One region of the Streptomyces sp. NPDC090127 genome, then DNA from elsewhere that is predicted to be linked to it. Evidence: riboswitches for the same ligand, from Rfam matches in the RefSeq annotation. Region 1 holds a riboswitch; each other region holds the start of a gene.
The links. Region 1 has a riboswitch for cyclic di-AMP ahead of ACIPPS_RS14990 (C40 family peptidase). Riboswitches for the same ligand answer to the same signal wherever they lie in the genome.
Positions count from the first base shown of each region.

Region 2: another riboswitch for cyclic di-AMP. It lies ahead of ACIPPS_RS18955 (M23 family metallopeptidase); the one in region 1 lies ahead of ACIPPS_RS14990 (C40 family peptidase).
Region 3: another riboswitch for cyclic di-AMP. It lies ahead of ACIPPS_RS09625 (peptidoglycan DD-metalloendopeptidase family protein); the one in region 1 lies ahead of ACIPPS_RS14990 (C40 family peptidase).

Region 1 covers NZ_JBIVDE010000003.1:923,273-932,556, forward strand. The annotation lists gene ACIPPS_RS14980 (ATP-dependent Clp protease proteolytic subunit) at 1-602, shown strand, start outside; gene ACIPPS_RS14985 (hypothetical protein) at 610-915, shown strand; cyclic di-AMP (ydaO/yuaA leader) riboswitch at 1,230-1,427, shown strand; gene ACIPPS_RS14990 (C40 family peptidase) at 1,431-1,907, shown strand; gene ACIPPS_RS14995 (LysE family translocator) at 2,019-2,645, opposite strand; gene ACIPPS_RS15000 (LysR family transcriptional regulator) at 2,718-3,623, shown strand; gene ACIPPS_RS15005 (ATP-binding protein) at 3,709-4,149, opposite strand; gene ACIPPS_RS15010 (8-amino-7-oxononanoate synthase) at 4,281-5,474, opposite strand; gene bioB (biotin synthase BioB) at 5,619-6,911, shown strand; gene ACIPPS_RS15020 (adenosylmethionine--8-amino-7-oxononanoate transaminase) at 6,904-8,184, shown strand; gene bioD (dethiobiotin synthase) at 8,608-9,284, shown strand, end outside.
Region 2 covers NZ_JBIVDE010000005.1:14,845-25,054, forward strand. The annotation lists gene ACIPPS_RS18925 (asparagine synthase-related protein) at 1-687, opposite strand, end outside; gene ACIPPS_RS18930 (MFS transporter) at 1,388-2,836, shown strand; gene lhgO (L-2-hydroxyglutarate oxidase) at 2,961-4,157, shown strand; gene trmB (tRNA (guanosine(46)-N7)-methyltransferase TrmB) at 4,419-5,210, shown strand; gene ACIPPS_RS18945 (PrsW family intramembrane metalloprotease) at 5,266-6,582, shown strand; gene ACIPPS_RS18950 (aldo/keto reductase) at 6,736-7,683, opposite strand; gene ACIPPS_RS18955 (M23 family metallopeptidase) at 7,790-8,890, opposite strand; cyclic di-AMP (ydaO/yuaA leader) riboswitch at 8,902-9,049, opposite strand; gene ACIPPS_RS18960 (PP2C family protein-serine/threonine phosphatase) at 9,358-10,210, opposite strand, start outside.
Region 3 covers NZ_JBIVDE010000002.1:910,261-920,470, forward strand. The annotation lists gene ACIPPS_RS09615 (STM4011 family radical SAM protein) at 1-876, shown strand, start outside; gene ACIPPS_RS09620 (SGNH/GDSL hydrolase family protein) at 863-1,675, opposite strand; gene ACIPPS_RS09625 (peptidoglycan DD-metalloendopeptidase family protein) at 1,845-2,807, opposite strand; cyclic di-AMP (ydaO/yuaA leader) riboswitch at 2,812-2,977, opposite strand; gene ACIPPS_RS09630 (tyrosine-protein phosphatase) at 3,367-4,179, shown strand; gene ACIPPS_RS09635 (DUF6126 family protein) at 4,195-4,359, opposite strand; gene ACIPPS_RS09640 (helix-turn-helix domain-containing protein) at 4,380-5,066, opposite strand; gene ACIPPS_RS09645 (aspartate aminotransferase family protein) at 5,142-6,527, opposite strand; gene dxs (1-deoxy-D-xylulose-5-phosphate synthase) at 6,524-8,407, opposite strand; gene hpnH (adenosyl-hopene transferase HpnH) at 8,492-9,514, opposite strand; gene ACIPPS_RS09660 (1-hydroxy-2-methyl-2-butenyl 4-diphosphate reductase) at 9,522-10,193, opposite strand; gene shc (squalene--hopene cyclase) at 10,193-10,210, opposite strand, start outside.

The DNA of each region.
Region 1 (9,284 bases):
CCGAGTTCACCGAGCGCACGAGCTTCGGGAGCCGGACCCTCGACCCGTACTCCAAGCTGCTCGAAGAACGGATCGTCTTCCTCGGCACCCCCATCGACGAGATCTCCGCCAACGACGTCATCGCGCAGCTCCTGCATCTGGAGTACGCCGACCCGGACCGGGACATCGCGCTCTACATCAACTCCCCCGGCGGGTCGATCAGCGCCATGTCCGCGATCTACGACACGATGCAGGTCGTCACCTGCGACGTGGAGACCACCTGCCTCGGGCAGGCCGTCTCGACCGCCGCCGTCCTGCTCGCGGCCGGCGCGCCCGGCAAGCGGCTCGCCCTGCCCGGCGCCCGGGTCGTGCTCCAGCAGCCCGCGATGGACGAGCCGTTGCGGGGGCAGCCGAGCGATCTCGACATCCAGGCACGGGAGTTGATCCGGCAGCGCGCGATGCTGGCCGGGATGCTGGTCACCCACACCGGACAGAGCGGCGAGCGGATCGACGCCGACATCGACCGGACCACCGTCCTCGACGCGCCGGCCGCGACCGTCTACGGCCTGGTGGACCACGTGATTCAGAACCGGGGGGCGTCGGGCGGCGCCGGGACCAGGTGACGGCGCGATGGTCCCCGATCTGCCGCCGCTGCCCGCTCTGACGCGCGCGGAGGGCGAGTTCGTCGACGCCTACCTCGAAGTGGTCGATCTGCTGGGCCGCATCAATCCATCCAGGGCTTCGCATACGTATGGGGCGCTGCGCGCCGCTCAGGCGCTGGTGGGACGGGTCGGCGCCCTGCGCGACGCGCTCACGGCGATGCACGCGCGCGGCGAGAGCGAGGTGCACGCCGAGACATTGGCCCGAGCGCTGCGGGTGTTGGACGGGGAGCGTAGATCCGGCCGCGTCACCGTCCCGGAGACTCCGGCAAGTTGACATTCCCCCGTGTCGTGTCGAGGTCCACTCGGCGCAGCGCGGCCGCGGAATCGCTCCCCCGTTCGGCGTAGTCGACGAATCAACATATGTGCGGGGTGAGTTGCACAGCAGGTGTACGCATCTGGCCGAATCGGGCATTCCACCCCTGGTCCGGGACTCGTCGGCCAAACCTGTGACGATCACGAAACATGCCTGTCCACCCGAATGGATCAGTCGTGAGGAGCCTCACATAACCTCGTTTCGACTCGGATTTCGCCCTGAATCTGGGTCAAGATCCCTCACGACGACAAGCCCCCGCCACCGCGGCGGGGCGGTCCGGGCGGACGCCGAGTCCTGCCGCTGTCCCGGATGTCTGGTCGACAGGAGTGGATCGGCAGGAGTGGAGGACCCGAGCAGTACGGGACGGCCGGCCGGATGGGCCGTTCCTCGGGGTGAAGCCGCAGCCGCGGCCGGGCAACTTCGCCAGTCCGAACCCGACAGGTCATCCTTCACAGGCGGCTGACGAAGGGTTGCGCATGAGTGCGCAGATTCATGTCCCGTCCGTGCTGTCCCGGGCCGGAGCCGTCTCGGCTCTCACCCTCGCCGCCCTCGGCGGCACGATGCTGGCACCAGGTGCCGCACCGGAGGCCCAGGCCGCGACCTCGTACGCCGGCAAGGCGCTGAACATCGCGGCTTCGAAGAAGGGATCGCCGTACAAGTACGGAGCGTCCGGACCGTCCCGGTTCGACTGCTCGGGGCTCACGCTCTACTCGTACAAGAAGGCGGGCAAGTCGCTGCCCCGTACCGCGCAGCAGCAGTACAACAAGACCCGGCACATCTCCGCGTCCAGCAGGCAGAAGGGGGACCTGGTCTTCTTCCACTCCGGTGGCAGGGTGTACCACGTGGGGATCTACGCGGGCAGCGGAAAGATCTGGCACTCCCCCAAGAAGGGTTCGTGGGTGAAGCTCGACAGGATCTGGTCGTCCAAGGTGTATTACGGCCGGGTCCGCTGACGCCCGGTCCGCTCCGACGCGAGCGGGGTGCGGTGGTCCCCGCGCCCGGGGGGTGCGGTGGTCCGACGCGAGCGGGGGGCGCGGTGGCGCCGCCGCACCCTCGCCTCCGGTTCAGTGCCCCGGTGACACCAGCAGCGTCACCCCGAGGGCGGCGAGCATGCCGCCCGTCACCCCCTGCACGGTCCTCGCGGCCCGTGGCCGCCGCAGCCGGTGGCCGAGCCGGTCCACGCCGAGTGCCACCAGCGGGAACCAGAGCAGGGCCAGCAGCACCACGATCGAGGCCAGCAGCAGCGTGCGCGGCAGCACCGCCGCGCCGTCCGGTACGAACTGTGGCAGCAGACTCAGGAAGAGCACCGGCGCCTTGGGGTTGAGGACGTTGGTCAGGAAGCCCTGCCGGAAGGCCCGGCCGACCTCCCGCTCCCCCGCCGCGTCCGCCGCCGGCTCGCCCGCCGACGCGCGCAGCGCGCCGCGTAGCGCCTGTACGCCGAGGTAGAGGACGTAGACCCCGCCGGCGATCTGCAGCACGCGGTAGAGCACCGGGACAGCGATCAGCACGGCCGCGAGCCCGGCCACCGCGAGGGCGGTGTGCACGACGAGCCCGCCCGCCACTCCCACGGCGCAGGCCACCCCGGCCCGGCGCGAGGCGAGGGCACCGCGTACGACGACGGTGAAGTCCGCGCCCGGCATGGCCACCATGCCCGCCGCGACCCCGATGAAGGCGATCAGCTGTCCGTCCATGACCCCAGCCTGCCCGCCGCGAGCCTTTAGTGTGTAGACACGATTTACTGGGTCTGCCCAAAGGGATGCTTTATGCAGGATCTGGTGCGGCTCGCCGCCCTGGTGGCCGTCGCCGAGGACGGCTCGATCACCCGGGCCGCCGCCCGGCTCGGCTACACCCCGCCCGCGCTCTCGCAGCAGCTCGCCAAGCTGGAGCGGGAGGCGGGCGCCGCGCTGCTCGTCCGCCACCACCGGGGCGCACGGCTGACCCCGGCGGGCGAGCTCCTGGTCACCCGGGCGCGCCGGGTCCTGGACGAGATGGACCGGGCCCGCCATGAGCTGGCACGGCTCAGCGGCCTGTCGGGCGGGCGGCTGCGGGTCGGGACGTTCACCACGGTCGGCATCCATCTGCTGCCGCCGGTGCTCAGCGCGTTCCGCCGGGCGCACCCGGACGTGGAGCTGACGGTCGCCGAGTACGAGCCGCCGGGCGGGGTGCACGCCGTGGCCGCGGGCGAGGTGGACCTCGCGCTGACCCACACGTACGAGCCGGCGGAACCGGCGCCGCTGCCGCCGGGGGTCGAGCTGGAGCCGCTACTGATCGAGGAGTTGGTCCTGGTCACGGCGCCGGGCCATGTCCTGGCGGAGGGTTCGGGCCGGCTCCCGATCGCCGAGCTCGCGGGCCAGCCGCTGATCAGCAGCGCGCCGGACCACCCGCCGCGCCGCGGCGTGGAGGGGGCGTTGGCCCGGGCGGGTGCGACGCCGTCGGTGGTGTGCCGGACGCCCGGCTACGCCCTGGTCTGCGCCCTGGTCAGCGCGGGCCTCGGGGTGGCGGTGGTGCCGGAGATGGTCGCGTCGATGGCTGCGTCACCGCTGGGCGTACGGGCCCTGGAACCGACCTCGTTCCGCCGGACGATCTCGGTCGCCCACCGGGGCGAGGAGTCGGGCCCGGCGGCCGCGTCCCTGCGGGCACTGCTGCGCGGCGCGTTCGCGCGCGCGTAGGGGCGGGGCCTTCGCGCGGCCGGAGTTCCTGTACGCGCGGGCGGCGTTTTCGCGGCCGGTGATCGCGCTGCTAGAGATCGCGCTGCTAGAGAGGGAAGGCCGGAGTGGCGGCGGTCCAGGGGAGGTTGATCCGGACCGTCTTGCCGCCCTCGGCGGTCGGGGTGACCGAGAGACGGCCGCCGGCCTCGGCCGTCAGGCTGCGGATGATGACCATCCCGCGTCCGTTGTCCTGCTGCACGGCCGCCGGGAGCCGCTTCGGCCAGCGGGGGTGGCTGTCGGTCACGCCGATGTGGAGCTGTTCCTCGCGCTCCAGGCGGACGTCGACGGTGAAGGTGGGCGACTGCCCGAAGGTGTGCTGGACGGCGTTGGTGGCGAGCTCCGAGACGATCAGCCGGACCGTCTCGGCGGTGTCGCTGCCGCCCGCGAGCCCCCAGCCGGTCAGGACGTCGGCGACATATCTCCGGGCGGCGGACACCGAGGCGGGATCGCTCGGCAGAGTGACGGATGCTTCCTGGTGGTCTGCCATGGCGACGCTGTCCCTTTCCCACCGGGCCCGGCCCGGACTGCACTTCGCGTCAGAGTGCCACCGATCGCGCCGTCCCGGGCGGCGATCCACCAAGATATGGGCATATGTGTCGCTCGAAGCGGTGAACTCTGCTACGAGAGCCCGTATTTGGGGTCCGATCCGTGAAGGGGCGGCGCGGTTCGCACGATCGTGGCGACCGCCTGCTCGATCTGCGCGTCCGTCAGGTCCGCGCGGGCGGTGAGCCGCAGCCGCGAGATGCCGTCCGGGACGGACGGCGGCCGGAAGCAGCCGACGGCGAGTCCCTGCGCACGGCAGTCGGCCGCCCACCGCAGCGCCGCCTCCGGCGAGGGCGCGCGGACCGAGACGACGGCGGCGTCCGGCCGTACGGCGGTCAGGCCGGCCGCCGTGAGCATCCGGTGCAGCGTGCCGGCGACCGTCCTGGCGCGCTCGGCGAGGCCGGGCTCACCCTGGACGAGCCGCAGGCCGGCCAGGGCGGCGCCGACGGCGGCCGGTGCGAGCCCGGTGTCGAAGATGAACGTCCGGGCCGCGTTGACCAGGTGCTCGATCACCCGGGCCGGGCCGAGGACCGCCCCGCCCTGGCTGCCCAGCGACTTGGAGAGGGTGAGGGTGGCGACCACGTCCGGGGCGCCCGCGAGCCCGGCGGCGTGCAGGGCGCCCCGCCCGCCGTCGCCGAGCACGCCCAGGCCATGGGCGTCGTCCACGACGAGTCCGGCGCCGTGGGCCCGGCAGGCCCCGGCCAGTTCGGGCAGCGGGGCGCGGTCGCCGTCCACGGAGAAGACGGAGTCGGAGACCACCAGCGCCCGGCGGTCCGGGTGCGCCTGGAGGGTCTTGCGTACCGCCTCGGGGTCGGCGTGCGGGACCACGGCCGTCTCGGCGCGCGAGAGCCGGCAGCCGTCGACGATCGAGGCGTGGTTGCCCGCGTCGGAGACGATCAGCGCGTCGCGGCCGCTCAGAGCGGTGAGGGCGGCGAGGTTGGCGGTGTAGCCGGAGGAGAAGACGAGGGCCGCCTCGAAGCCGCAGAACTCCGCGAGTTCGCGTTCGAGCCGGGTGTGCAGCCGGGTGGTGCCGGTGACCAGCCGCGACCCGGTGGAGCCCGCGCCCCAGCGGCGGGCCGCCTCGGCGGCGGCCTCCGTGACGTCCGGGTGGCGGGTCAGCCCGAGATAGTCGTTGCTCGCCAGATCGAGCGGCTCCGACTCGGCGGCCCGGGGCCTCAGGGTGCGGACGAGACCCGCCTCCGCACGGCGGCGCGCCTCCGCGTCGATCCAGTCGAACGGCGTCCGGCGGGTGTCCTCGTCCCGGTGCATGGGGCAGATCCTTTTGTAGGCAGCGCACAGACCCTAACCGTCCGCGCGCCGGGACAGGGTGTGGCCATCCACACACGTCAAACCGGCGCGTTTGTTCAGATCCTCCTTGGCCCCGAGGTGTGCCGTAGGCAAGGATCAGCCCTTATGGACCTGCTGAACACGCTGGTGGACAAGGGGCTGCGGCGCGAGCTGCCGAGCCGTGCAGAAGCGCTCGCCGTGCTGGCGACCTCCGACGACGAACTGCTCGATGTGGTGGCCGCGGCGGGCAAGGTGCGCCGCCAGTGGTTCGGCCGGCGCGTCAAGCTGAACTACCTCGTCAATCTGAAGTCCGGGCTGTGCCCGGAGGACTGCTCGTACTGTTCGCAGCGGCTCGGTGCGACGACCGGGATCCTCAAGTACAGCTGGCTGAAGCCGGACGAGGCCTCCCAGGCGGCCGCCGCGGGTGTCGCGGGCGGAGCCAAGCGGGTCTGCCTCGTCGCGAGCGGCCGCGGCCCGACGGACCGGGACGTCGAGCGGGTCGGCAGGACGATCGAGGCCATCAAGGAGCAGAACGAGGGCGTCGAGGTCTGCGCCTGTCTGGGGCTGCTCTCGGACGGCCAGGCGGAGCGGCTGCGCGAGGCGGGCGCCGACGCCTACAACCACAACCTGAACACGTCCGAGGGGACGTACGGGGAGATCACCACCACCCACACCTACGCGGACCGGGTGGACACCGTGCAGAAGGCGCACGCCGCCGGACTGTCGGCGTGCTCGGGTCTGATCGCGGGCATGGGCGAGAGCGACGAGGACCTGGTCGACGTCGTCTACGCCCTGCGGGAGCTGGACTCCGACTCGGTTCCGGTGAACTTCCTGATCCCCTTCGAGGGCACCCCGCTGGCGAAGGAGTGGAACCTCACCCCGCAGCGCTGCCTGCGGATCCTGGCGATGGTCCGGTTCGTCTGCCCGGACGTCGAGGTCCGGATCGCCGGCGGGCGCGAGGTGCACCTGCGCTCGATGCAGCCGCTCGCGCTGCACATCGCGAACTCGATCTTCCTCGGTGACTACCTGACGAGCGAGGGCCAGGCCGGCAAGACCGACCTGGACATGATCGCGGACGCCGGCTTCGAGGTGGAGGGCGCGGGCACGACGACGCTGCCCGCACACCGTGCCGACGCGCTCGCCGCGGCCGGCGCGGTCGCGGCCGACGGGTGCGGCTCGCAGGCGTCGGCGGGGTGCGGATCGCACGCCGAGGCCGGTGCGGACGCGGCGGCGGGTGCGGGTGGCGGGTGCGGCTCGCACGCCGGCGCCGGTGGCGGGTGCGGGCCGTGCGGCGGCCACGCGCCGGAGCCCTCGGAGGCGGCCCCCGCCGAGGTGCCGAACGACGTGTCGAACCCGCGGACCGACCTGGTGGCCGTGCGCCGTCGCGGCGCCGGAACGGACCTCGCGCCGAATGCGTAACGACGAACTGCTCGCCCTGGACCGGGCGCACGTCTGGCATCCGTACGGCCCCATGCCGGGCCGGGCCGAGCCGCTGGTCGTCGCGTCCGCGTCCGGGGTACGGCTCCGCCTCGCCGAAGAGGCGCACGGGCAGAGCGAGTTGGTCGACGGCATGTCCTCGTGGTGGTCCGCCATCCACGGCTACAACCACCCGGTGCTCAACGAGGCGGTCCGGGGCCAGCTGGACCGGATGAGCCATGTCATGTTCGGCGGGCTCACCCACGAACCGGCCGTCCGGCTCGCCGCCCGGCTGGTGGAGATCACGCCCGAGCCGCTCCAGCACGTCTTCCTGAGCGACTCGGGCTCGGTCGCCGTCGAGGTCGCGATCAAGATGTGCCTCCAGCACTGGCGCTCGGTCGGCCGACCGGAGAAGCGGCGGCTGCTGACCTGGCGCGGCGGCTACCACGGAGACACCTGGCAGCCGATGGCGGTGTGCGACCCCGACGGAGGGATGCACGAGCTGTGGTCCGGCGCACTGCCGAAGCACTTCTTCGCCGACCCGCCGCCGGCCGCGTACGAGGAGTCGTACGCGGAGCACCTGCGCGAGCTCATCGGCCGGCACGCGGACGAGCTGGCCGCCGTGATCGTGGAGCCGCTGGTGCAGGGCGCCGGCGGTATGCGGTTCCACTCCCCCGCGTACCTGCGGGTGCTGCGGGAGGCGTGCGACGCGCACGACGTCCTGCTCGTGTTCGACGAGATCGCGACCGGCTTCGGCCGTACGGGCGAGTTGTTCGCGGCGGACCACGCCGCCGTCTCGCCGGACGTGATGTGCGTCGGCAAGGCGCTGACCGGCGGATATCTGTCGATGGCGGCGACGCTGTGCACCCCGCGGGTGGCGGACGGGATCTCGCGGGGCGAGGTCCCGGTGCTCGCCCACGGGCCGACCTTCATGGGCAACCCGCTGGCCTCCGCCGTGGCCTGCGCCTCGATCGACCTGCTGCTGTCCCAGGACTGGCAGGTGGAGGTCAAGCGGATCGAGGCGGGACTGCGGGAGGGCCTCGCGGACGTGACGGCCGTGCCGGGGGTCCGTGAGGTACGGGTCCTCGGGGCGATCGGGGTCGTGCAGCTCGACCACCCGGTCGACATGGCCGCGGCCACGGAGGCGGCGGTCCGCGCGGGCGTCTGGGTGCGCCCGTTCCGCGACATGATCTACACGATGCCGCCCTTCGTGACGGGCGACGAGGATGTCGCCCGGATCTGCGCGGCGATCCGGTCGGCAGCGGCAGCGGGCTGAGCCCGCCCCCGCACGGCCGGGGCCGGCTTGGCTAGGGCCCGGACGGCCGGGGCCGGCACGGCCGGGGCCGGCACGGCGGGAACTTCGCGCGGCCAGGGCCCGGACGGCCGGGCGCGGACAGGCCGGACCGGACGGCCGGGCGCGGACAGTCGGGCTCGGACGGCCGGGCGCGGACAGGCGGGCTCGGACGGCCGCGCGCGGACAGGCGGGCTCGGATGAACGGGCCCGGCGAAAGGAGCCCTCATGGCCGGGGTCGGCACGGCCGGAGTCCGGACGGCCGGAGCCCGCACGGCTGGGCTCGGCCCGGGGCTCGGCTCGGCACGGATGGGCTCGGCCCGGCCGGCGGGTCGACCGGAGGGAGTCGCCGCGGGGTGTCCCGTGGCGGGTCGCGCCAAGGAGGCGCGGCGGAAAGGACTGCACACCATGAGCGTCATCGTCGTCAGCGGTACGGGGACGGAGATCGGGAAGACGATCGTCACCGCCGCCCTGGCCGCCGTGGCCACGGCCCAGGGGCGGTCCGTCGCCGTGCTCAAGCCCGCGCAGACCGGCCTCGCGCCGGGCGAGCGGGGCGACGCGGACGAGGTCGTACGGCTCTCCGGGGCCGCCGTCTCGTCCGAACTGGGCCGGTTCCCCGAGCCGTTGGCGCCCGCCACGGCCGCCCGGCGGGCCGGGATGACCCCGGTCGGCCCCCGCGAGGTCGCCGAGGCCGCCGAGAAGCTGGCCGCCGCGCATGACCTGGTCCTCGTGGAGGGCGCGGGCGGGCTCCTCGTCCGCTTCGACCACGAGGGCGGCACGCTCGCCGACGCGGCCCGGCTCCTCGGGGCGCCGGTCCTGGTGGTGGCGCCCGCCGGTCTCGGCACGCTCAACGCGACCGCGCTGACCGCCGAGGCGCTCGCGGCGCGCGGCATCGAGCAGCTCGGCGTCGTCGTCGGCAGCTGGCCTGCCGCGCCGGACCTGGCCTCGCGCTGCAACCTGGCCGACCTGCCGGAGGCGGCCGGTGCGCCGCTGCTCGGGGCCGTACCGGAGGGCGCGGGCGCCCTCGACCCGGCCGCGTTCCGGGCACGGGCGCATCGCTGGCTGGCCCCGGCGCTCGGCGGGGT
Region 2 (10,210 bases), on a different contig from region 1:
GGCGAGCGAGGCCACCGCTTCGTACCCGGTGATCTCGCGCGAGCCCTCCCGGAGGATCAGCGCGTGCCCGGGCGGCACCCGTCTCACCCCCTCGTACGGTGTCGAGTCCCGCAGCGCCTCCGGGGTCTCCGGGCAGGCGAGCAGCGCGGCCAGGTGGCCGATGTCGAGCTGGGCCTCGATGAGGTCGGCGAGGGGCAGGGCGGCCGTCGCGTACGCCGTGCCGCCCGCCCACGGGGCGTGGAACACCGGCCGTGCGCCCGCCAGATCGCCGGTCACGGTGACACGGCGCCCGGCCCGTACGACGGCCGTGTAGCTGCCCGCCCAGGCGGTGAGATGGCGCAGCGCGCCCCCGCGCGCGGTGAGCAGCCCGACCCTCAGCGCCTCGTCGCTCGCGGCGCAACACCCCAGGACGGCGAGGCGGGTGTGCGCGTCGACGCTGATCACGCGGACCTCGTCGGGGCGCCAGTCGCCGACCGCCCACAGCGGATCGGGGTCGCCCCACAGCAGTTGGGCGCCCACGGGTTGCACCGTGCGCCCCTCGGACGCCGGGTCACCCACGGCACCGGCCGAACCGGCCATCCCCGGCGTCCCCGGCATCCCTGCCCACCCGCCGGCACCAGCGGTACCAGAGGTAACCGTCGGGCCGAAGGTCGCGGCGACACTGCTCCAGCCCACCAGCCATCGCATCGGCGCCTCCACGTCGGTTCAGTGGAGGAACATGCTGCCACGACAACCGCGCACGCAGGGGGCTCCGGGCGCGCGTCCGCACATGCGAATGCGCCCCTGGCATGGGCCAGTTGACAGCGGCTCGGCGACCGTCGCCATTCGGCCATTCTCAGCGGCACGGATCCGGTACCACGAGCGGTCGGCGCCCGGCCGGCGCTTCGCCGGCACGTCACCGGTCCGCCGTCCGCGTTCTCCGTCCGCGCCCCGTCGGTGTTCCCGCGGCGCTCCCGCCGGTGGGCCCTCGGCAGTCCGGGAGGCGCTGTACGCCTCCCGGAACCGTCCGCCGCCCGCGGGGAAAGGGGCGACGGTATCCCCCAGCCCACCGGTTCACAGCCCAGTGGGCCGACCCACGCAGGACTCATGGAAGCGCTCCCGCACCGAGCGGACGAGAGCGCACGGCCGGGCGCACGGCCACACACCCGGAGCACGCGCCCCGGGGCGCCCCACGAGCGCCCCGGGCGCTCCCCGAGCGCCGGACACCACGGGATCAACCGACGCCGCTACGCCATCTGTCGGCCATCCGTCTGTTCCCACAACAATCCCGCCATACGGAACACCGCCCCTTAACGGTAGGGATGCGGCGAACTACGCTGTGTTTACGAATGCCGCACGCCTATGCCCGGCGTCGTGGCGGCCGTCTGGGTGGTCGAGGGGTGGCGTCATGTCCAGGGAGCAACGCGGGCCGAACGAAAAGCTCGGCACGGTTCTCGCCCTCGCGGGAATCAGCAACGCCGGCCTCGCCCGGCGCGTCAACGACCTCGGCGCGCAGCGCGGTCTGACGCTTCGGTACGACAAGACGTCGGTGGCCCGCTGGGTGTCGAAGGGCATGGTGCCCCAGGGCGCCGCCCCCCACCTGATCGCGGCGGCGATCGGCCAGAAGCTGGGCCGGCCCGTGCCGCTGCACGAGATCGGGCTCGCCGACGCCGACCCGGCGCCCGAGGTGGGGCTCGCCTTCCCGCGCGACGTGGGCGAGGCGGTCCGCTCGGCCACCGAGCTCTACCGGCTGGATCTCGCCGGCCGCCGGGCCGGAGGCGGCGGGATCTGGCAGTCGCTGGCCGGATCCTTCGCGGTCAGCGCGTACGCGACCCCCGCCTCCCGCTGGCTGATAACGCCCGCCGACTCCTCCGTGGAGCGCCTGGTGGGACCGGCCGGAGCGCCGGTGGTGGCCGAGGGGCCCGAGACCGGTCCCCACGCGCGCGTGGGCCACAGCGACGTCGCCAAGCTCCGGGAGGCCGCCGAGGACGCGCGCCGCTGGGACTCCAAGTACGGCGGCGGCGACTGGCGGTCCTCGATGGTCCCGGAGTGCTTACGCGTCGACGCGGCACCGCTGCTGCTCGGCTCGTACTCGGACGAGGTCGGCCGGGCGCTCTTCGGCGCGACCTCCGAGCTGACCCGCCTCGCCGGCTGGATGGCCTTCGACACCGGCCAGCAGGAGGCCGCCCAGCGCTACTACATCCAGGCGCTGCGCCTCGCCCGTGCCGCCGCCGACGTCCCCCTGGGCGGGTACGTCCTGGCCTCCATGTCGCTCCAGGCCACCTACCGGGGCTTCGCCGACGAGGGTGTCGACCTCGCCCAGGCCGCCCTGGAGCGCAACCGGGGGCTCGCGACCGCGCGCACCATGTCCTTCTTCCGGCTCGTCGAGGCCCGCGCGCACGCGAAGGCAGGCGACGGCACGGCGGCGGCGGCCGCCCTCAAGGCCGCCGAGGGGTGGCTGGAACGCTCGCGGGAGGGCGACGCCGACCCGTCGTGGCTGGGCTTCTACTCGTACGACCGGTTCTGCGCGGACGCCGCCGAGTGCTACCGGGACCTGAAGGCCCCCCGCCAGGTGCGGCGCTTCACCGAGCAGGCGCTGTCCCGGCCGACGGAGGAGTTCGTCCGCTCGCACGGGCTGCGGCTCGTGGTGTCGGCGGTCGCGGAGCTGGAGTCGGGCAACCTGGACGCGGCCTGCGCGGCCGGCACGCGCGCGGTGGAGGTGGCCGGCCGGATCTCGTCCGCCCGCACCACCGAGTACGTACGGGACCTGCTGCACCGGCTCGAACCGTACGGGGACGAGCCGAGGGTCATGGAGCTGCGGGAGCGGGCCAGGCCCCTCCTGATGACCCCCGCGTGACTCCGGAGTGACCGAGACATGAGCCGCGGGTGAGACCGGAAGAGGCCCGGCGTGACGCGTGTCCCAGGGGGTTTAGCCGCTCTGTCAGTGGGCCAGTGCACTATCGGGGTGGGAGGTGGTGCAGGTGTCCACGCACGACGTCGACTGCGACGTGCTCGTGATCGGCGGCGGGATCGTCGGTCTGTCGACGGCGTACGCCCTGACGCGCGCCGCTCCCGGCACCCGCGTCACCGTCCTGGAGAAGGAGCACGGCCCGGCCCGCCACCAGACCGGGCGGAACAGCGGGGTGATCCACAGCGGGATCTACTACCGCCCCGGCTCCCTGAAGGCGCGGTTCGCCGTCTCGGGCGCGGCCGAGACGGTCAAGTTCTGCGCCGAGTACGGACTGCCCCACGAGGTCACCGGCAAGCTGATCGTCGCCACCGGCCGCGACGAGCTGCCCCGGCTCCACGCGCTCGTGCAGCGCGGCCGGGAGAACGGCATCCCCGTGCGGGAGCTGGGCCCCGCGCAGATCGCCGCGTACGAACCGAACGTGCGGGGGCTCGCCGCGATCCACGTCGGCACGACCGGGATCTGCGACTACGGAGCGGTGGCCGCGCAGCTCGCCGAGGCCTCCGGGGCGCGCATCCTCTACGGCTCCGAGGTCACCGCGGTCGACCGCAGGCCCTGGGGCGTCGCCGTCCGCACGGCGGGCGGGACGGTGGTGCGGGGGCGGGTCCTGGTGAACTGCGCGGGGCTGCACTGCGACCGGGTCGCCCGGCTCGCGGGCGACGAGCCGGACATGCGGATCGTGCCGTTCCGGGGCGAGTACTACGAGCTGGCGGACCCCTCGCTGGTCCGCGGCCTGGTCTATCCGGTCCCCGACCCGGCCTTCCCCTTCCTGGGCGTCCACCTCACCCGGGGCGTCGACGGCGGCGTGCACGTCGGACCGAACGCGGTGCCGGCGCTGGCGCGCGAGGGGTACGACTGGTCGGTCGTCCGGCCCGGTGACCTCGCGGGGACGGTGGCGTGGCCCGGTTCGTGGCAGATCGCCCGGGAGCACTGGCGCTACGGAGCGGGCGAGCTGCGCCGCTCGCTGTCGAAGCGGGCCTTCACGGAGGCCGTGCGGCGGCTGCTGCCGGCGGTTGAGGAAACGGATCTGCGGCGGGCCCCGGCGGGGGTACGGGCGCAGGCGGTGCTGCGGGACGGGACGCTCGTGGACGACTTCCTGATCCGGGAGGCACCGCGGACGGTGCACGTCCTGAACGCACCGTCCCCGGCGGCGACGGCGTCGCTGCCGATCGGGCGCGAGGTCGCGTCGAGGGCGCTGGCGCTGCTGTAGCCCGTCGGGACCCGGGCCGCGCGCCGCGCGGGCCGGGGGCCGGAGGGATCGGGCTCGGTACGGGAGCCAGAGGGCCCGATACGGGAGCCGGAGGCTCGGTACGGGAGCCGGAGGGCCCGATACGGGAGCCGGGCTCGGGCCAGGCGTCGGAGGGGCCCGGCACCGGGCCAGGCGTCGGAGGGGCCCGGCACCGGACCAGGAACGGGAGCCACCGGAGGGCTCGGACGGGGCTCGGGCCGGGCCCCGGAACGGTCTCGTAGAATTGGGCGCATTGTGTCTGAGTCTCACGAAGCCGTCACCCGCCCCGAGCCCGTCTTCCGGCGGGGCAGTCAGAGGTTCGCCGCCGGGGAAGGGCCGCTGCCCGACCCCGCCGGGTCGCACCACGAGCGGCGGATCCGCAGCTTCCAGCCGCGCCGCAGCCGCGTCACCACCGGCCAGGCCGAGGCGATGCTCAAGCGCTGGCCCGACTGGGGTCTCGACATCGACGGCAAGCACGTCCTCGACCTGGGCGAGATGTTCGGCGGCCTGCCCGTCGTCCTGGAGATCGGCTTCGGGATGGGCGAGGCCACGGCCCAGATGGCCGCCGCCGACCCCGGCACCGGCATCCTCGCCGTGGACGTCCACACCCCCGGCCAGGGCAACCTCCTCGGTCTCGCCGACCGGGGCGGACTGGAGAACGTCCGGGTCGCCAACGGCGACGCGATCATCCTGCTCCGCGAGATGCTCCGCCCCGACGCCCTCGACGGCTGCCGCGTCTACTTCCCGGACCCCTGGCCGAAGAAGCGCCACCACAAGCGGCGCCTGATCCAGCCCGAGTTCCTCACGCTGCTCGCGACCCGGATGAAGCCCGGCGCCGTGCTGCACTGCGCCACGGACTGGGAGGAGTACGCCGAGCAGATGCTCGAAGTCCTCTCCGCCCACCCCGACTTCGAGAACACCGTGCCCGACGGCGGCTACGCGCCCCGCCCGGACTTCCGCCCCCTCACCCGATTCGAGGGGCAGGGCCTGGACAAGGGGCATGTCGTGCACGACCTGCTTTTCCACAGGAAGTAGCAGAAGTAGGGGAACCCCGTCGCGGGTGTCAGTCCTGCTCGTTAGGGTCGATCACGTGTCGAATCACGTTCCCGTCCCCACCCGGGACACCGAGGAGCCGGCCTTCACGGCCGTTCCGGACCGCGCCCAGTGGCGCTACAGGCCTCGTCGCGCCTTCTGGCGCAGCAAGGTGGTCCGGGCCGTCGCCGTGATCACCGTGCTCGCGCTCTGCGCGCTGGTGATCCTCGCGATCGTTCGGGAGCAGACCGGCACCGAGGGCTTCCTCGTCGGCCTCGGCCTGGCCGTCCTGCCCGTGCCGCTGCTGCTTGCCGCCTTCCGCTGGCTGGACCGGGTGGAGCCGGGCCCATGGAAGAACCTGATCTTCGCCTTCGCGTGGGGCGCCTGCGCCGCCACGCTCGTCGCGATCCTCGCCAACTCCTTCGCGGTCCGCTGGATAGCGACCGCCACCGCCGACCCCGCCTCCGCCGAGTCCCTCGGTGCGACGGTCGTCGCCCCGGTCGTCGAGGAGAGCGCCAAGGCCGCGGCGATCCTGCTGATCTTCCTCTTCCGCAGACGGCACTTCACCGGCCTCGTCGACGGGGTCGTGGTCGCCGGCTTCACCGCCACCGGCTTCGCCTTCACGGAGAACATCCTCTACCTCGGCAACGCCTTCGGCGAGGACCAGGATCTCGGCTCCGGCGGCCTCGGCTCCATGACCGCCGGCACCTTCTTCGTACGGATCGTGATGTCGCCGTTCGCGCATCCGCTCTTCACGGTCTTCACCGGCCTCGGCTTCGCCTTCGCCGCCCTCGCCACCTCCCGCCGGAAGTTCCTGAGGCTGCGCCGGACGCTGCTGCCGATCGCCGGGCTGCTCCTGGCCATGTTCATGCACGCCCTGTGGAACGGCTCCGCCACGATCCTCGGGCCGCTGGGCTTCATCCTGGTCTACGGCATGTTCATGGTGCCCGCCTTCGGCCTGCTGACCTGGCTCGCGATATGGAGCAGGCAGCGGGAGCTGCGCACGATATCCGGCCAGCTCCCGGCGTACGCGGCGGCCGGCTGGCTCTCGCCCGCCGAGCCGCTCGCGCTCTCCTCGATGCGGGCCCGGTCGGTGGCCCGCGACTTCGCCCGCCGGACGTACGGCCCGCCGGCCGCCACCGCCGTCGGCGAGTACGAGGCGTTCGCGACGACCCTCGCCTTCCTGCGGCACCGCGCCGAGCGCGGGGCGCCGGACGCGGACTTCACGGCCCGCGAGCAGGAGCTGCTCCACCATCTCTGGCAGCGCAAGCCGGTCGCCTCCCCCGCCCTCACGTACGCGGCGCGCGCGACGGGCCGGGTGTGGGCTCCCCCGCAGTACCTCGACTACAGCGGCTACAACCCGTACCGGAGCTAGGGCCCCGCGAGCCCGGCAGGCGCCGCGAGGCCCGCAGGCCCCGCGAGGCCGACCCGCGAGCCCGGCCTGATCCGGCCCCTGCGAGCCCGGCCTCATCCGGCCTGCGAGGCCGACCTGATCCGGCCTGACCCGGCCTGACCCGGACGAGAGGTCCTAGGACGCGGACGCTTCCGTCAGGAGCGTCAGTTCGGCGCTGGTCAGTCGGAGGTCCGCGACGGCCACCAGGGCCGGGAGCTGTTCGACCGTACGGGCCGAGGCGATCGGCGCGGCGACGGTCGGGCGTGAGGCCAGCCAGGCCAGGGCGACGGTGGCCACCTCGGCCTCGTGCGCCTGGGCCACGGTGTCGAGCGCGGCCAGGATCCGGCGGCCCCGCTCGGACTCCGCGTGCGCGGCCGCACCGTGCGCGCGGACGCTGTCCACGGTCCTGCCCGGGCGGTACTTGCCGGTGAGGAAGCCGGACGCGAGCGCGTAGTACGGGAGGGAGGCGAGCCCGGCCCGCTCGGCGGTGGCCAGGAGTTCGCCCTCGTACGTGTCGCGCGAGAGCAGGTTGTAGTGCGGCTGCAGGGCGACGTAGCGGGCGAGCCCCTCGGCCTCGGCGAAGTCGAGGGAGGCCTGGAGCCGCTCGGACGAGATGTTGGAGGCCGCGACGGCCCGCACCTTGCCGTCCCGCACCAGTTGGTCGAGCGCGGTGACGATCTCCTCGACCGGGACGGTCGGGTCGTCGAAATGCGTGTAGTAGAGGTCGATGTAGTCGGTGCCGAGGCGGCGCAGCGACTCCTCGGCGGCGGCCTTGATGGTGGTCGCGGAGAGGCCCTTGTACTGGGGGTGGGCGCCGACCTTGGTGGCGATGACGACGTCGGAGCGGTTGCCCCGGGCGGTCAGCCACTCGCCGATGAGCGTCTCGGACTCGCCGCCCTGGTTGCCCTCGACCCAGGCGGAGTACGCGTCGGCGGTGTCGACGACGTTGCCGCCGGCGGCGGTGTAGGCGTCGAGGACGGCGAAGGACTGGTCCCGGTCGGCGGACCAGCCGAAGACGTTGCCGCCCAGCGCGAGCGGGAAGACGAGGAGATCGGAACGGCCCAGCGGGCGAAGAGAGGTCATGGGACGGTTCAACGACCTCCCTGGAGTGCGCTATTCCGACAGCGGTGAACCGGGAGTCCCGGCAGCCCTGGCGTGGGGGGGTGACGCCAGGGCCGCCGGAGTCTCGTCAGACCGACAGGCCCTTGCTGCCCAGCCAGGCCGCCGGGTCCACGCCCGAGCCGCCCGGGGTGTGGACCTCGAGGTGCAGGTGCGGGCCGGTCACGTTGCCGGTCGCGCCGACGCGCCCGATCGTGTCGCCGGTGCCCACGGACTGGCCAACGCCGGCCGTCATCGAGGAGAGGTGGCAGTACCAGACCTCCGTACCGTCCTCCAGCTCCAGGACGATCCGGTAGCCGTACGAGCCGGACCAGCCCGCCGACTTGATCGTGCCGCCGTGCACCGCCTTGACCGGTGTGCCGGTCGGCGCCGCGAAGTCGAGGCCGGTGTGCTGGCCGGAGGACCACATGGAGCCGGACTGGCCGTACGTGGAGGTGAGGGTGTACGAGGACGTGGGCAGCGAGTAGCTCGCGGCGAGCTTCGCCAGGCGCTCGGCCTCGGCCTTCGCCGCCGCCTCCTCCTCGGCCTTCTTCTTCGCCGCGGCCGCTTCCTTCTCGGCCTTGTCCGCCTGGGCGGCGGCCTCGACGGCGGCCTTCTCGGCGGCTGCCTTCTCCGCCACGGCCTTCTCGGCGGCGTCGGCGGAGGCTTGCTGCTGCTCGGCCTGCTGGAGGATGCGGGCGCGCAGCGCCTCGCCGGCGTCCGCGGTCGCCGCGGAGGCGGACTCGGCGCCCGCGTTCAGCTGGGCCTCGTCGGCCGGCAGCGCGAGCGTGGCCGTGAGCGGCTGGGCGTTGATCGTCCCGGAGTCCGTACCGTCCGCGCCGTCCGTGTCGGAGATGAGCGCGCCGACGCCGGGCAGTTCGGAGGCGTCCGGCAGGTTGAGGTCGGGAAGCGATATCGAGACCGGGGGCTTGTCCTTGGCGGTCGCCATGCCGCCGGCGCCGACGGCCGCGATGACACCGACGCCGAGGACGGTGGAGGAGCGGGCGAAGCCGGAGCGCTGCTTCACGACGCGGTGGCGGCCACCCGAACGGGCCTGCTGGCGCAGGGAGTCCTCGGTGGGGTTCCACTCTCCCCAGGTCGACGCTTCGTCGTCCGTCCCGGCGGCGCCACGGGCGCCGAACGCGTTGAAACCGTCAGAAAGACCCTCGGGGGCAGGGCTGTTGGACGCCACGGAGGCGCGCTCCTTTCCTTCCTTCTCGCCTACCGGGTTAGCTGACGGGTTCGGAGCAGGAAGGTCTCCTACGGGCGTTTTCGCACGAGTGCGAAGGTGCCCGATTCACCCCAAGTAGTGGTTCCCCGGTTCCCTTTCAGGATTCGGCGCGTGCGCACGGTGCCGTCTTGGACGACGGCTGGGACGACCGCGCTGCGTTATCGAACGTTAATAGACACGAGGGCTGGATTCCAAGCCGTTCCGGTTGATCATTCACAAGATTGAGCTGGTACAGGACGATTTGATCCCGCTTCAGTACGGACCTCTACTAAAGGTCGAGAACTGACTGTTCGTCAATTGTTATCGGAGCGGAACCCTTCCACTACGGATGGTCACGGCACCGCGCACGGCACCGCGTACGGCACCGCGCACGGCGCCGGTCAGCCGGTCTGCCGGTCAGCCGGTCAGCCGGTCTGCCGGTCTGCCGGTCACCGCACCACGGGCATCGTCCGGCGCCGCTCCGGCTGGCCCGCTCCCGGCCGGCTCACGGCGAGCAGCGCCATGTCATCGGTGGAGCCCCCGCCCGTGTACCGGCGGACGTCGTCGACGAGCGCGTCGAGCAGTTCCTCCGGCCCCGGGAAGATCCTCCCGGCCAGTCGCTCGGCCGGTTCGTAGAAGGCCCCGCTGGAGTCGCGCGCCTCGGAGAGCCCGTCGGTGTAGAGGAGCAGCGTGGCGCCCGGCGGGTACGGCGCCTCGTCGGCCCGGTCAGGCCAGGCGGCCAGCTCGCCCATGCCGAGCGGCAGCGCGGGCTCGGTCGGCACCAGATGCGACAGGGCGCCGTCCGCGTGGAGCAGCAGCGGCTCGGGGTGGCCCCGGTTGACGACCCGTACCCGCCCGGCCCCACGCGGGATCTCGGCCAGGACGGCGGTGGTGAACCCCTCGAAGGCGTCCAGCCCGTCCCGGCGGGTGCCCTCGCGGGCCAGCGCGCGCTCCAGTCGCTGCGCGACGCCTTCGAGGGTCGCCTCCTGCTCCGCCGCCTCCCGGAAGGCGCCGATCACGACGGCCACCGCCTCCACCGCTTCGAGCCCCTTGCCGCGGACGTCACCCACCACGAGCCGTACCCCGTACGGCGTGTCCTGGACGGCGAAGAGGTCGCCCCCGATGAACGCGTCCGCCTGCGCGGCCTCGTACCGGGCCGCGACATGGAGCCCGCCGATCCGCTCGGCGGGCGTCGGCAGCACGGCCTTCTGCGCGGTCTCCGCGATGACCCGCGCCGACGCGAGCCGCTCACCGCTGCGCCGCACGACCCGGTTGATCAGCAGCGCGAGCACGGAGACGGTG
Region 3 (10,210 bases), on a different contig from region 1:
GACCTGACGATCCTGTACCGCGGGCCGCTCGCCTCCTGCGACTACGACTGTCCCTACTGCCCGTTCGCCAAGCGCCGTGACAGCCGCGAACAGCTGCGGGCCGACCGCGCCGCGCTGGAGCGTTTCGCCGCCTGGGTGACCGCGCAGACCGGCGACCGGCTGAGGATCCTCTTCACCCCCTGGGGCGAGGGGCTGGTCCGATCGTGGTACCGGCGCACCCTCACCGAGCTGTCGCACCTGCCGCAGGTCGAGCGGGTGGCGATCCAGACCAACCTGAGCTGCCGCACCGACTGGCTGGCCGAGGCCGACCCCGAGACCCTCGCGCTCTGGTGCACGTACCACCCCGGCCAGACGCCGTACGACCGCTTCCTCGCGAAGTGCCGCGAGCTGGCGGCCCGGTCGGTCCGCTTCAGCGTCGGGGTGGTCGGTCTGCCCGCGCACCGGGAGCACGCGCTGCGCCTGCGCGAGGACCTCCCGCCCGAGGTCTACCTCTGGGTGAACGCGGCCGACGGGCACACGTACACCGACGAGGAGGCCGAGAGCTGGACGGCCCTCGACCCCCTCTTCCCGTACAGCCGCCGTCCGCACCGCTCCGCCGGGCTGCCGTGCCGGACCGGTGAGTCGGTGGTCTCGGTGGACGGTGACGGGACCGTGCGCCGCTGTCACTTCGTCAAGGCCGAGCTGGGCAACCTGTACGACGGGTCCTACCGGGCCGCGCTGCGCCCGCGCGCCTGCCCGCTCGCGGCCTGCGACTGCCACATCGGCTACGTCCACCTGGAGACGCTGCCGTTGTACGACGTGTTCGCGGGCGGGGTCCTGGAGCGGATTCCGGCCGGGCGCGCGGGAGCGCCGGGCCGGGCGGTCAGAGGGGCATGAGGTCGCCGAGCGGCATCAGGTCCGGCCGCTTGGCGGCCACATGGTCGCCCGAGCTCTCGCCGCGCAGCCGCCGTCCGATCCACGGGACGAGGTACTCCCTGGCCCACTGGATGTCGTCGCGGCGGACCTCCAGGGTCCCCCTCGGCGGCAGCGGCGGCCAGACCTGGTCCGGGTCGGCCGGCACGTCCATGCCGAGGACCTGGGCGGCGCGCAGCGCGACCCGGGTGTGCCCCTCGGGCGAGAGGTGCAGCCGGTCGTTGTCCCAGGCCCGCCTGTCCTGCACGGACTTGAGCGACCAGAGGTCGAGGACCGGGCAGTCGTAGCGGTCGGCGATGGCCCGGACATGGGCGGTGTAGGTGGCGATCTTGCCGCGCAGATGCCGCAGCACGGGGACGTCGCGGGTGTCGAAGCCGGTGGTCACCATCACCGTGCCGACGGCCGAGGTGAGGTCGGCGACGGCGCGCTCGAAGCGCTCGGCGACGTCGTCGGGGTCGGTGCCGGGGCGAATGATGTCGTTGCCGCCCGCGCAGAAGGTCACCAGGTCGGGAGCGAGCTCCTTGGCCCTGGGGACCTGTTCCGCCACGATCTGGTCGAGGAGCCGGCCCCGGACGGCCAGGTTGGCGTAACGGAATACGTCGTGCTCCGGCAATTGGTCGGCGAGCAGGACCGCGAAACGGTCGGCCCAGCCGGCGAACGTCCCGTCGGGCCCGGGATCTCCCACACCCTCGGTGAAGCTGTCACCGATCGCCGCGTACGACCCGAATGCGCGTATGTCTCTTGATCTCGAATCGTCTGCCACGGGAGCTCATCTTTCCCTTATGCATGTGACCTACGCGACCGTAAGGAGGGGTTGACGCCGGGTGAGATACGCCACCGGTCAAGATTCCGCCAAGCCGGAATACGCCACAGGGGCCCGGCACTCGGAAGTGCCGGGCCCCTGTGGGGTGCTGCGGGTGAACGCGAAGGCGTCAGACGCCGACGCCGTGCTGGCGCAGGTAGGCCAGCGGGTCGATGTCCGAGCCGTAGCTCGGGCCGGTGCGGATCTCGAAGTGCAGGTGCGGACCGCTGGAGTTGCCGGTCGAGCCGGAGAGGCCGATCTGCTGACCGCCGGTCACGGTCTGGCCCGCCGAGACGGAGAGGGAGGAGAGGTGGGCGTACTGGGAGTACGTGCCGTCGGCGTGCTGGATGACGACCTCGTTGCCGTACGAACCGCTCCAGCCGGCCGAGTGGACGGTGCCCGCGCCGACGGCCTTGACCGAGGTGCCGGAGGCGGCGATGAAGTCCGCACCGGTGTGGTAGCCGGAGGACCACATCGAGCCGGAGGCCCGGTACGGGGTCGAGATGCCGCCGCTGACCGGGGCGACCCAGCCGGAGGAGGCCTTGGCCGGGGCGGACTGCGCCGAGCCGGAGTTCTCGGTGGGGGCCGTGGAGCGGTCCGAGGAGCGGGAGCTGCGCGTCTCGCTCGCGTCGGAGGAGGACTTCTCCGCCTTGGGCGCGGCCTTCGGGGTCTTCGGCGCGGCCTTGGGGGCCTCGGCCTTCGGGGCGGCCTTGGCCGTCGACTTGGCGCCGAGGGTGAGCTTCATGCCCGGCAGGATCAGCGACGGGTCCTCGCCGACGACCTGACGGTTGTCGGAGTAGAGCTTCTGCCAGCCGCCCGCGAGGTGGTGCTCGGCGGCGATCTTCGACAGGTAGTCGCCGGGGGCGACGGAGTACGTCTTCGGCTTCGCGGCGGCGGGGGCCTTCGCGGGAGTGGCGGCGACGGCGGCGACGGCCTTCTCGGACGTCACGGTCGGAGCGGCCTTCTCGGCGGCGTGGGCTCCGGTCGCGCCGAGCAGCGGCAGGGCGACGACGGCGCCGCCCGTGCCGGCGGCGACGAATCCACGCGTGATCGGGTTGACCTTGGGACGGCGGTGCTTACCCTTCGCGGGCATGGCGAATTCCTCTCCGTCGCCTACGAGGTGAGCTGTCGGGTTCGGACTGGAGATGTCCGGCCGCGTTCTCACGCGGCTTCACCCCGAGCCGTCCGGATCGACCGGTGCGGCGTACTTACCTGGGTCCCCCGCTCCTGCCGTACGTGGATGGGGATGGGTGCGGATTCCGGACGGTGGCAGGATTCGGCGGTCCGACCGGATTGACGGTGACGCTAGACGAGCAGGGTCGAGCCGAACAAGCCGCCGTTTTCCGTTCGCATTCCAGAGCGTGATATCCGCTCCGCATTCCGGTCACCCTCCGTGGATGACGGCGGATCGATTTCCTTTTCCGGCAGGGGAATTACGCCCGGCGATCAGGCACGGTCCGTCACTTCTATGACGCTGCTCACGCCGCGAAACCCATCTCCCCTGCAACCAGGGCGCGTTATATCGAAGGCCCTAATTCGGACAGAACGCCCATTCCCCTACCCAGAGGTGCGGAGGCCCCCCGGCACCCGGGATGATTGCGCCAGGAATCGATCAGGACCCGATCGCGATCCGCCAACCTTCAGGAGCACCCGTGACGCAGCAGCTGCCCCAGATCTCGCCGACCGAACCCGAGCTCACCGGGGTACGCAACTTCCGGGACGTGGGCGGACTGCCGACCGTGGACGGCGGGACGGTGCGCTTCGGCCGCCTCTTCCGCAGCGGCCACCTCGCGCACGCCACGGAGGACGACGCCGCGTTCCTCACCACCCTCGGGCTGCACACGATCTTCGACTTCCGCAATCAGGCCGACGTCAAGATCGAGGGCCCGGACGTCGAACTGCCCGGCGTACGGAACGTGAACATTCCGCTCAACGACCCGGCCGACGGCAAGGAGTTCTGGAAGCTCGTCAGCTCGGGCGAGCTGGAGCAGCTCCGCGCCATCCTCGGCGACGGCAAGGCCGCGACCCGAATGTCTGATTCGTACCGCAAGATGATCGTCGAGCGGACGGCGGAGCACAGCCGCATCCTCCACGCGCTCGCCGAGGACAGCGTCCCCGCCCTCATGCACTGCGCGGCCGGCAAGGACCGGGCCGGCCTCTCCATCGCCATCGCGCTGCTCGCGGTGGGCGTCGAGCGCGAGGCGATCGAGGCCGACTACGTGAAGTCGAACGACCCGCACCGCCGTTACAAGGTGCGCCGCAGCTCCACCTCCGCGGACGCGATGGCGCCCGAGGTGATGGAGCTGATCAGCCCGCTGTTCGACGCGCGTGTGGAGTATCTGCGGGCCGCGTTCGAGACGATGGAGCAGACCTGGGGGACGGCCGAGAACTACCTCACGGACGGTCTGAAGCTCAGCGCGGAGACCCGCGCGCGCCTGCGCGAGCGGCTCGTCAAGGACGCGTGACGGCGCCCCTCGCGGTCACTGGTTCTGCCCGCCGAGGGCGAACAGCAGATAGAGGAAGGCGGCGAAGAGGTGCCCCGCCACGAGGTACGCGAAGAGGCGGAGCACCAGCCCCTTGGGGAACTGGCCGGCCTCGCGCTCCTCGCCGGTGACGGGGGCGCGCTTTCCGGACTTCTCCGACATGACGGTCCTTTCCGAAGGGCTCAGCGCGGATGCGGAGCGGCGCCGTCGCCGAGACACAGCTCGGCGACGGGGCTCTGCATCAGCGTGTGGACGAAGAGCAGCTCGGCCCCGCCGCGACCGGCGGCGCCGATGCGGTGCGGGGTGAGCGAGTCGAAGTGCGCGCTGTCCCCGGGATCCAGGACGTGGACGGCGTCGCCGAGGGCGAGACGCACCTGCCCGTCGAGGACGTGCAGCCACTCCTCGCCGGGATGGACGCGCACGATGTCGGCGCGGGTGGCGTACGGAACGTGCACACGGAGCGCCTGCAGGGCCCGGCCGGGCCCCCCTGCCTGGCGGTAGGTCCAGCCGTCGGCCTCGACGGGCTCGGACCGGCCGGCCCGGACGATCGGATCACGCTCGGCCGGAACCTCGCCCAGGAGCGCGGAGACCGTCGTACCGTAGATGCGGGCCAGGGCGAGCAGCATCGGCAGCGAGGGCTGCCGATGGCCCGTCTCGAGCCGGGAGAGATGGGCCGGTGAGAGCCCGGCCCGCTGCGCGGCGACCTCCAGGGTCAGCCCGCGCCGTCGGCGCAGCCCACGCAGCTGCGGGGCGACGTCCGGCAGGACGGCGGCCGGGTCAGGTCCGGCGGGATCCGGTGCGACGGGACCCGGTACGGCAGGATCCTGTGCGGCAGGGTCCGGGGAAGGTTCCCCGGGGAGGTGCTCCATGGCTCCATTCCGCCAGGAACTTTCCTCTCAGGCAAATTTCTTGCCCCAGAGGCAAGTCACGCTCGGGCCACCCTGTCAGCGCTGGGCGACCGCCTGCTTGACCAGCGTCTTCCCGAAGTCCCACATCAGCCCGCCACCGCCGTGGGCGTCGTCCATCACCGCCGTGAACGCGGTCACGAAGCGGTCCACGTCGGCCTCGTCGATGATCAGCGGCGGAATCAGCTTGATCACCTCCAGATGGTCGCCCGACACCTGGGTCAGGATCCGGTGCCGTTGGAGCAGCGGCACGACGACCATCTGCGCGAAGAGCCCCTTCCGGGCCGCCTGGAGCATCGTCCACCGGCTGCGCAGCCCCAGCGACGAGGGGCGGCCGAACTCGATCCCGATCATCAGCCCGCGGCCGCGGACCTCGTGCAGCAGCTCGTACCGCGGTACGAGTTCCTTCAGGCGCGAGGAGAGCAGCTCGCCGATCCGGCGCGCGTGCGCCACCGTCCCCTCGTTCTCCATCACCGAGAGCACGGCGAGTCCCGCCGCCATGGCCTGCGCGTTCGAACCGAAGCTGGCGGAGTGGACGAGGACGCGGTCCATGGACGAGTAGACCTTCTTGAAGATCCAGTCCTTGCCGAGCGTCGCGCCGACCGGGACGTATCCGCCGGAGAGCGCCTTGGCGACACAGAGCAGGTCCGGTTCGACGCCCTCCTCGTGTTGGTACGCGTAGAAGTCACCGGTCCTGCCGAGCCCGGTCTGCACCTCGTCGGCGATCAGCAGGGCGCCGTGCCGGTGCAGCAGCTCCTGGGCGGCGCGCAGGAAGCCCGGCGGGGCCTCGTGCACCCCCTTGCCCTGGATCGGCTCCACGACGAACGCGGCCACATCGCCCTTCCCCAGCTCCCGCTCCAGGGCGTCGAGGTCGCCCAGCGCGATCGCCGTGTCGGGCAGCAGCGGGGCGAAGCCGTCCCGGAAGCCCTTCTCGCCGTTGACCGACAGGGAGCCGGTGGTCAGGCCGTGGAAGGCGTGGGAGCAGTAGAGGATCCTGGGGCTCCCGGTGGCGTACCGGGCGAACTTCAGGGCGGTCTCCACCGCTTCCGTACCGCTGTTGCCGAAGAAGACCCGGTCGAGGTGGGGGCTGTGGGAGAGCAGCCGCTCGGCGAGCAGGCCCGGCAGCGGCTGGCAGTCGAAGCGGGTGAGGTCGGCGAGCTGGGCGTCGAGCACGTCGTGGAGCGCCTTGCGGACGACGGGGTGGTGCCGGCCGAGGCCCATGACGCCGAAGCCGGCCAGCATGTCGAGGTGGTCGACTCCGTCGGCGTCCCAGAAGTGGGCTCCCTCGGCCCGCTCGTAGACCCGGTCGAAGCCGATCGTGTGCAGCATGCGCGGGAGCTGGTGGTTGAGGTAGCGGCTGTGCAGCTCGTAGCGCTCCGCCCCGCGCTCGGCGAGCAGTGCCGAGAGGTCGAACTCCTTGCTCATCGCCCCTTCTTCCGGGTCAGTGCGGCGCTGATGTTCCCGGCGATCTCCACCGGGGTGAGGCCGAGGTCGGCGAGCACCTCGCCGCGCTTGGCGTGGGCCAGGAACTGTTCGGGGATGCCGAAGGTCCTCAGCGGGACGTCGACCCCCGCGTCGCGCAGGGCCTGACCCACCGCCGCGCCGACACCGCCGGTACGGACGCCGTCCTCGACGACGGCGACCAGACGATGCCGCTCGGCGAGCGGGGCGAGGGCCTCGTCGACGGGCTTGACCCAGCGGGGGTCGACGACGGTGCAGCGGACGCCGCGTCCGGCGAGCAGGTCGGCGGCCTGGAGGCAGACCTCGGCCATGACCCCGACGGCGACGAGGAGCACGTCCGCGTCCTGCCCCGCGGGCTCCAGCAGGACGTCCATGGAGCCGATCCGCCCGACGGCCGCGACCGCCGGGCCCACCGTCTCCTTGGGGAAGCGCAGCACGGTCGGGGCGTCGTCGACGGCGACGGCCTCGCGCAGCTGGGCGCGCAGCTGGTCGGCGTCGCGGGGCGCGGCGAGCCGCAGCCCGGGCACGACCTGGAGGATCGACATGTCCCACATGCCGTTGTGGGAGGGCCCGTCGGTGCCGGTGACCCCGGCCCGGTCAAGGACGAAGGTGACGCCGCACCGGTGCAGGGCGACGTCCATCAGCAGCTGGTCGAAGGCGCGGTTGAGGAAGGTCGCGTAGACCGCGACGACCGGGTGGAGCCCGCCGGCGGCGAGGCCCGCGGCCGAGACCACGGCGTGCTGCTCGGCGATGCCGACGTCCCAGACCCGGTCGGGGAAGCGCTCGGCGAACGTCGTCAGGCCGACCGGGTGGAGCATCGCGGCGGTGATCGCGACGACGTCCGGCCGCTCGGCCCCGATCTCGGCGATGGCGTCCCCGAAGACGGAGGTCCAGGAGGGGCCGGTCGAGGGGGCGAGGGGTTCGCAGGTGACCGGGTCCATGGCGCCGACGGCGTGGAAGCGGTCCGCCTCGTCCTCCAGGGCGGGGCGGTAGCCGCGGCCCTTCTCGGTGAGGCAGTGGACCAGGACCGGCCCGGGGAAGCGCTGGGCGTGGCGCAGGGCGGACTCGACGGCCGCGAGGTCGTGGCCGTCGACGGGACCGATGTACTTCAGCCCCAGATCCTCGAAGAGCCCTTGCGGGGCGAACGTCTCCTTGAACCCCTTCTTCGCGCCGTGCAGCGATCCGTAGAGCGGCGGTCCGATCACGGGCGTGTGCTGGAGGACGTCCTTGCCCCAGGCGAGGACCCGCTCGTATCCCTCGCTGGTGCGCAGGGCGGCCAGGTGGTCGGCGAGGCCCCCGATCGTCGGGGCGTAGGAACGCTCGTTGTCGTTGACGACGACGATCAGGGGCCGGTCCCGGGCGGCGGCGATGTTGTTCAGCGCCTCCCAGGCCATGCCCCCGGTCAGGGCTCCGTCGCCGATGACGGCGACCACGTGGTCGGGCCGCCCGGCGGCCTCGTTGGCCTTGGCGAGGCCGTCGGCCCAGCCGAGGACGGTCGAGGCGTGCGAGTTCTCGATGACGTCGTGCTCCGACTCCTCGCGGGAGGGGTAGCCGGAGAGCCCGCCCTTGCAGCGCAGCTTGGAGAAGTCCTGCCGCCCGGTGAGGAGTTTGTGGACGTAGCTCTGGTGTCCGGTGTCCCACAGGATGCGGTCGTCGGGCGAGTGGAAGACCCGGTGCAGCGCGAGGGTCAGCTCCACCACGCCGAGGTTGGGTCCCAGATGGCCGCCCGTCCTGGCGACCGCCTGGATGAGGAACTGCCGGATCTCCGCCGCCAGTTCGTCGAGCTCCGCGCCGCTCAGCGGCCGGAGGTCGCGCGGCCCCCGGATGGTCTCCAGAATCGTCATGCTCGGCCCCCTTTCGTCGTACGGTGCTGAGGTGTGCGGGAGGCCCGCGGCCCTGGGGCGCGCGGGCCTCCCGTACGCGTCATGTCATCCGCGGTTGCCGGAGACGGTCTCGCGGGCCGCCCGCAGGGACTCCTTCAGCGAGCCCATGGTGGCGAGGACCGCGGTCGGTTCGTAGCCGCAGTGCGCCATGCAGTTGGCGCAGCGCGGGTCCTTGCCCCGGCCGTACTTGTCCCAGTCGGTCTCCTCGATCAGCTCCCGGTAGGTGGGGACGTACCCGTCGCTCATCAGGTAGCAGGGGCGCTGCCAGCCGAAGAGCGAGTAGTTCGGGATCGCCCACGCGGTGCAGGGGAAGTCCGCCTTGCCCTCCAGGAAGTCCAGGAAGAGCGGCGAGTGGTTGAGCCGCCACCGTCTGCGGTTGCCGCCGGCGAAGGCCTTCTTGAAGAGCTCGCGGGTCTGCTCGACGCCGAGGAAGTGCTCCTGGTCCGGGGCCTTCTCGTACGCGTACGCGGGCGAGATCATCATCTCGTCGACCTGGAGGTCGTCGTTGAGGTAGTTGAGCACCTCGATGATGGTCTGCGGGGTGTCGGTGTTGAAGAAGGTCGAGTTGGTGGTGACCCGGAAGCCGCGTCGCTTGGCCTCCTTGATCGCCGCCACCGCCTCGTCGAACACGCCCTCCTTCGCGACGGACTCGTCGTGCCGCTCGCGCAGCCCGTCGATGTGCACCGCGAAGGCGAAGTACGGCGAGGGGGTGAACTTCTCCAGCTTCTTGCGCATCAGCATCGCGTTGGTGCAGAGGAAGACGTACTTCTTCTTCGCGACCAACTGGCGCACGATCTCGTCGATCTGAGGGTGCATCAGAGGCTCGCCGCCGGCGATGGAGACCATCGGCGCCCCGGACTCCAGGACGGCGCCGACGGCCTGGGCGACCGGCATCCGCTGCTTGAGCACACCGGCCGGGTGCTGGATCTTTCCGCAGCCCTCGCACGCGAGGTTACAGGCGAACAGGGGCTCCAGTTCGACGATGAGGGGGAACTTGTCCCGCTTGCGGAGCTTCTGTTCGATGAGATAGGTCCCGACCCGGATGGACTGACGGAGCGGCATGGCCATAACTCGCTCACCTCCTGGGGAGCAGCAAAGAACGGTGCCATTCGAAGAATGCGGGAAGGACGGCACGAAGAACACGGAACGCCGATATTCCACCGCGTACCGTGCCGATCCGGACCAGTTCATGTTCTGGAGCGTCCACGACCACCCGTACGGCCGCAACCGGACGCGGTCCGGCCGCCAGCGCGGTGCGGAGCGTGGCGGCGGACTCCATGTCGACGGCGATGGCGCCGGTGGCGCGCAGGTCGGCCCGCTCCTGGCCCCGGACGACGTGGGCGGAGCCGGTCAGCGGCCCGGTGTGGACGGTGCGGCCGGGCACGGCCCGCGACAGGGCCTTCACCAGGAGCTCGGTCCCGGTGCAGGTGGTGACGGCGCCGGGGCCGTCCGGTCCGCCCAGGGTCTCCTCCGCGACGACGAGGTCGCCGGGGTGCATCCCGGGGGCGAGCCCGGCGCAGAAGCCCGAGGCGATGACGGCGGCGTCCCGCCAGGGCTCCCGGTCGAGGGCCGCGGCGACGCCCCGGCGGGCGTGGGCGGGGCCCATGCCGGTGCGGACCACGGTGAAGGCGCCGGGCGCCCCGGTCCGGCCGCCGCTGCGCAGGGCGAGCTGCTCGATGCCGAGCGCGCAGACGATCAGCAGCGGCGGCGCCGCGGAGCCGGACGGCGGCCCCGGCTCTTCGCCCATCACTCCTCCCTGGAGAC